Regions from separate parts of the Cronobacter malonaticus LMG 23826 genome, predicted to be linked through region 2. Evidence: predicted binding sites of a transcription regulator. Region 2 holds the regulator's gene; the other holds the start of a gene.

Region 1 (3,108 bases), 700 kb from region 2:
GTAACCCACGCCGCCGAGCGAGGTAGATGCAAAAATACCGGTCAGGATGCACCCCACGATGCCGCAAACGCCATGCACGCCGAATACGTCGCACGGATCGTCAACGCGCAGCCAGCGTTTCAGCAGAGTGACGCCCCACAAGCCCGCCAGACCCGCCGCGATACCCACAATAAGCGAACCGCCCACACCGATGTAACCGCAGGCAGGCGTAATCCCCACCAGGCCCGCGATAGCGCCGGAGCACGCGCCCAGCAGCGACGGCTTACCGCGCAGCGCCCATTCGCCAAAGACCCAGGCAAGGATGGCCGCCGCCGTCGCGACAACGGTGTTCACAAACGCGAGGCCTGCGATTTCGTTGGCGGCGCTGGCGGAGCCGGCGTTAAAGCCAAACCAGCCGAAGTAGAGGATTGCAGTGCCGGTAAAGACCATCGGCAGGTTATGCGGTTTAAACGCTTCTTTGCCGAAGCCAACGCGTTTGCCAACCAGATACGCGCCGACCAGACCTGCTACCGCCGCGTTAATGTGCACCACGGTGCCGCCCGCGAAATCCAGCGCGCCGTGAGACGCCAGCAGACCGCCGCCCCAGACCATATGCGCAATCGGCACATAGGAGAAGGTGAGCCATACCGCCACGAAGATAAGCACGGCCGAGAAGCGGATGCGTTCCGCCAGCGCGCCGACAATAAGCCCCACGGTGATACAGGCGAAGGAGCCCTGGAACGCTACGTGAATGTATTGATAGAAGGTGCCCATCAGGTCGGTGATTTTAATGCCTTTCAGCAGCAGCCAGTCCATGTTGCCAAAGAAGCTGCCGCCGCTGCCGAACGCCAGCGAGTAGCCATAGACCACCCAGAGGACGCAGACCAGCGCGAACGCGACAGACACCTGCGTCAGCATCGAGAGCACGTTTTTCGCGCGGATAAGACCGCCGTAAAAGAGCGCAAGGCCTGGGATGGTCATAAAGAGCACCAGCGCGGTGCAGATCATCATAAAGGCGTTATCGGCTTTATCCGCCACCGCGGGCGCAGCCAGGGCAATACCCGGCAGAAGAGCAAGCAGGCCGAAACCCGATTTGAAAGCTGTGTGTTTCATCTTGTGCATTCCTGTTACGGTTGGCCAGAAATCAGAGAGCCGCTTCGTCGGCTTCGCCGGTACGAATACGAATCACGCGTTGCAGTTCGGCGACAAAAATTTTGCCGTCGCCAATTTTTCCGGTCCACGCGGCCTTGCTGACCACCTCGATCACTTCATCCAGCTGATCGTCGGCGATAGCCACGTCGATTTTTACTTTCGGCAGGAAGTTCACGCTGTATTCGGCGCCGCGGTAAAGCTCGGCATGGCCTTTCTGGCGCCCGAACCCTTTCACTTCGGTGACGGTAAGCCCCTGAATGCCAATGGTGGAGAGTGCTTCACGCACGTCTTCCAGTTTGAACGGTTTGATTACCACGGTAACCAGCTTCATAGATCCCCTCCAGTCAGAAATGGGTAATTCGGCAGCGACGATAATCTGGTAAAGCAAGCGGCGTGCCAGGAATAGAAAAGCGTGCGGTGGCGGCAAAAACTGCGGCAAGAAAGCAGGATTAATTGAAGGAAACGGAAGGCAGAAAAGAAAAACGCACCATGCGAGTGCACGGTGCGTTACATTTTTGCACCACTAACGATGCGTGTTAGCAGAACGCCTGATTTTGGTGCATCAGGCGCTGAGCGGCTCCTCTTTGGCGGCGGCCTGTAGCTCTTCACCCGCAAGCTGGAGCTGATACATCTGCCAGTAGCGCCCGCGCGCCTCAAGCAGCGCCTGATGGCTGCCCCGCTCCACCGCCTGCCCGCGATGCAGCACCAGAATAGTGTCGGCTTCCACAATCGTGGAGAGACGATGCGCGATAACCACCAGCGTCGTGTGCGGCCGGATAGCGGCCAGCGCGTGCTGAATCGCCTGCTCGGTGCCGGAATCGATGTTCGCCGTCGCCTCATCAAGGATAAGGATTTGCGGCGCGTCCACCAGTACGCGCGCCAGCGCCAGCAACTGCTTCTGCCCGACGGAGAGATTATTGCCCTGCTCGCCAAGACGGGTATGAATGCCCTCGCTCATGCCGCGCGCCAGCTCGGCCAGTTGTACCGTTTCCAGCACCTCCCAGACGCGCGCTTCGTCGATGTCGCGCCCGAGCGTGACGTTCGCGAAGAACGAATCGGCCAGCACGACAGGATCCTGCTGCACCATCGCCACGCCTTTACGTAGCACGCCGTGGCTGAGCGAGGCGAGCGGACGTCCATCGAGACGGATCTCCCCGGAGGTGAGCGGATAGTACCCCATCAGCAGGCTCGCAAGCGTACTTTTGCCGCTGCCGGTATGCCCGACCAGCGCCACGAAGTGACGGGACGGCACCGAGAGCGAAATATCCTTCAGCACCAGCTGATCGTCGCGATAGGCGAAAGAGACATTATCCACCTCAATCGCGCCGCTCGTGAGCGGGCGCTCGTCGTGGCCGTAATCCTGGCGCGGGCGATCCATTAACTCGAACACACGTTCGCCCGCCACCAGCGCCTGCTGCAAAATCGACTGCTGGGTGGTGAGTTCAATCAACGGCTCGTTAAGACGGCCCAGATAGCTGATAAAGGCGTAGAGAACCCCCACCTGAATCGTCCCGACGGCGGTGAAGCCGAACAGCATCAGCAGGCCGCACAGCACCAACGCGGAAAAGAGGCTCAGCAATGGGCGCAGCAGAAAGCCATCCAGGCGCAGCGTCTGCATTCGCGCCAGATAGTGCGAATGGCTGGCGGCGTTCATGCGCTCGCCAAAGCGCGTCTGCTGGCGGAACTGCTGGATGACATTCATCCCACTGATGACTTCATTAAAGCCGTCGTTGATATCCGCCAGATAGGTTCGCACCCGGCGCACAATCGGCGTGCTGTAGCGCTGATAAATCATCATGACGATCAGCACCGCCGGGAAGATAGTGATGGCGACCAGCGCCATGCGCCAGTCGAGGCTGAACATCGCCACGAGCATCGCGCCGATAAGCGCGGCGCTGCGCAGCACCGTCGCCACGACCGTGACGTAGAGATCGCGGATCACCTCGGTATCGTTGGTGACGCGCGAGATCAACTGAC
Region 2 (3,108 bases):
GCGGCGGCAAATCGTTTTGTCCGCCAGCCGCTTCGCCACCAGAGAGAGCGTATGCAGATGCGTTTTGGTTTGATCCGCCGGCACCAGCAGCGCAAAGAGTAGATCGACGGGCTGGTTATCAATGGCGTCGAAAGGGATAGGCGTTTCGAGCTGGACGAAAACGCCAACGGCGCGCAGCGTATCTTCTTCGAGCTTGCCGTGAGGAATGGCGATGCCGTTGCCGATACCGGTGCTGCCCATCCGCTCACGGGTGAGAATCGCTTCAAAAACGACCTGAGGCGGCAGGCTGAGCTGCTTTGCCGCCAGCTCGCTGATAATTTCCAGGGCGCGCTTTTTGCTCTGGCAGTGTACGCCGCTGCGGGTGCATTCCTGGTTCAAAACATTGCTCAATGGCAGAGCCGAATCATTATTCATCATAATTTCACCTAAGCGTTTTCTGGTGCGACGGCTCACGGCACGGGCCGCGAGCCGCCGATGTCCCAGCGAAACGCCCGGACAATTAATGTTGTTTCAGTTTATCTTTATGTTTAGTGAGCTGCCGCGCCAGTTTATCAATCAAACCGTCAATAGCGGCGTACATATCCTGCCCTTCCGAACTGGCATGCAGCTCCCCGCCGTTCACATGCAGGGTGGCGTCGGCGACCTGCGTCACCTTTTCCACCTTCAGCACAATATAGACCTGGTTAATCCTTTCGAAATACTGCTCCAGCTTGGCGAACTTGGTGTTAACGAACTCGCGCAACGCTTCAGTGATTTCGACGTTATGTCCTGTGATGTTGAGCTGCATAGTGTCTTCCTTATCGGTTGAGTCAGACCAGCTGTTTGCGCTGGTTTGACGGCGGTATGGATAAAGATTCTCGATACTTCGCAACGGTACGGCGGGCCACCATGATCCCCTGTTCTGACAGCATAGACGTTAGCTTGCTGTCGCTTAAGGGTTTCGCGGGGTTTTCCGCTGCAATCAACTTTTTCACCAGCGCGCGGATGGCCGTGGACGAGGCTTCGCCGCCGCCCTCGGTGTTCACGTGGCTTGAGAAAAAATACTTTAATTCAAAGATGCCGCGCGGGCTGTGCAGATATTTTTGCGTGGTGACGCGCGAGATGGTGGATTCGTGCATCTCGACCGCCTGCGCGATATCCGCCAGCACCATCGGCTTCATATACTCTTCGCCCTGTTCAAAGAACGCCTGCTGCTGTTCGACGATACAGCGGCTGACGCGCAGCAGCGTGTCGTTACGGCTCTCCAGGCTTTTGATAAGCCATCTGGCTTCCTGGAGATTGCTGCGGATGAACTGGCTGTCGGATTCATTACGCGCGCTGCCCGACATGGCGGCGTACTGCTGATTGATTTTGAGCCGGGGAATACTGTCGGCGTTAAGCTCGACCGTCCAGCGGCCGTTATGCTTGCGCACCAGGACATCGGGAATAACATATTCCGGCTCGCCGGTCTGGATCGACTGGCCGGGGCGCGGATCGAGTGACTGGATCAGATTGACCGCTTCTTTGAGCACATCTTCTTTAAGGCGCGTGACGCGCATCAGGCTGCGGAAATCATGGTTGGCCAGAAGGTCAAGGTGATCGCTCACTATCTGGCGCGCCTGCGCAAGAAAAGGCGTTTCGGCGCTAAACTGCGAGAGCTGGATCAACAGGCAGTCGCGCAGATCCCGGGCGGCGACGCCAACCGGATCGAAACGCTGAACGCGCTTAAGCACGGCTTCGATCTCTTCGAGGCCGATATCGCCATCGCTGTCGCCCATGCCGTCGAGAATATCCTGCACCGTCACGGTGAGGTAGCCAGTGTCGTCCACCGCATCGACGATCGCTGTGGCAATGGCGCGATCGGTATCGGAAAACGGCGTCAGCTCCACCTGCCACATCAGGTAATCCTGCAGGCTCTGGGTGGTTTCGCCCTGGTAGACAGGAAGTTCGTCGTCGATATAGTCGGTGCCGGTGCCTGAAGGCGTGCCCGCGGTGTAGATTTCGTCCCAGCTGGCGTCAAGCGGCAGCTCGTCCGGCATCTCTTTTTGCTCCAGCGCTTCGGCGGTGTCCAGCCCTTCGCTGTCCTGCGTTTCCTGAGTGGCAATTTCGTCGTGAATGTCGGTTTGTTCAAGCAGGGGATTACTCTCCAGCGCCTGTTGCAGCTCCTGCTGAAGCTCCAGCGTGGACAATTGCAACAAGCGAATGGCCTGCTGCAACTGCGGCGTCATGGCGAGCTGTTGGCTAAGCCTTAGTTGCAAACCTTGCTTCATATTCAGAGCAAAAATCCTCAGGTGTAAACGTCAAAATGACCTGTGCGGCAGGGCGCGCCGGGTCGCGCGCCGTTTCTGCCTGTTGCTCTACCCTATCAGAGTCTGAACTCTTCCCCAAGGTATACGCGTTTAACCTGTTCGTCCTGCAGGATTTCATCAGGCGTGCCGTGGGCGATAAGGTGGCCCTGGCTTACGATGTAGGCGCGTTCGCAGACGGCCAGCGTCTCACGCACGTTGTGGTCGGTAATCAGCACGCCGAGGCCGCTGTCGCGCAGATGCTCGATAATGCGTTTGATGTCGATAACCGAAATCGGGTCGACGCCGGCGAAGGGTTCATCCAGCAGGATAAATTTTGGGTTCGCGGCCAGCGCGCGGGCGATCTCGACGCGACGGCGTTCACCGCCGGAAAGCGACTGACCGAGGCTGTCGCGCAGATGGTCGATGTGGAACTCTTCCATCAGCTCTTTGGCGCGATCTTCACGCTGCTCGGTGCTGAGATCGTCGCGAATCTGCAGGACGGCCATCAGGTTGTCATAGACGCTCAGGCGGCGGAAGATCGACGCCTCCTGCGGCAGATAGCCGATACCGCGACGCGCGCGGGCGTGCAGTGGCAGCAGACTGATATTTTCATCATCAATGATGATATCGCCCGCGTCGCGCGGCACGATGCCCACCACCATATAGAATGTCGTGGTTTTACCTGCGCCGTTCGGGCCAAGCAGGCCGACAATCTCGCCTGAATTCACCGTCAGGCTGACATCTTCCACTACGCGGCGGCCTTTGTAGGCTTTCGCCAGGTGTTTCGCAATGAGTGTTGCCATAAGGGTTTAGTTACTCTTGTTCTGGGCTGGCGCCTGTG

Evidence for each region. Region 2 encodes sigma-54, which starts transcription at its own class of promoters, with help from an activator protein. Its sites were predicted from a motif close to GTTGGCACANNTTTCGCTNT; they were not measured.
Region 1: glnK (P-II family nitrogen regulator) is a predicted target of sigma-54. The motif match lies at 1,513-1,532, and genes of this name have one in related genera.

What each region holds. Positions count from the first base shown of each region.
Region 1 covers NZ_CP013940.1:3,011,491-3,014,598, forward strand. Annotated here, with positions in the region: gene amtB (ammonium transporter AmtB) at 1-1,092, opposite strand, end outside; gene glnK (P-II family nitrogen regulator) at 1,124-1,462, opposite strand; gene AFK66_RS14205 (SmdB family multidrug efflux ABC transporter permease/ATP-binding protein) at 1,694-3,108, opposite strand, start outside.
Region 2 covers NZ_CP013940.1:3,709,732-3,712,839, reverse strand. Annotated here, with positions in the region: gene ptsN (PTS IIA-like nitrogen regulatory protein PtsN) at 1-417, opposite strand, end outside; gene hpf (ribosome hibernation promoting factor) at 500-787, opposite strand; gene rpoN (RNA polymerase factor sigma-54) at 810-2,249, opposite strand; gene lptB (LPS export ABC transporter ATP-binding protein) at 2,345-3,070, opposite strand; gene lptA (lipopolysaccharide ABC transporter substrate-binding protein LptA) at 3,077-3,108, opposite strand, start outside.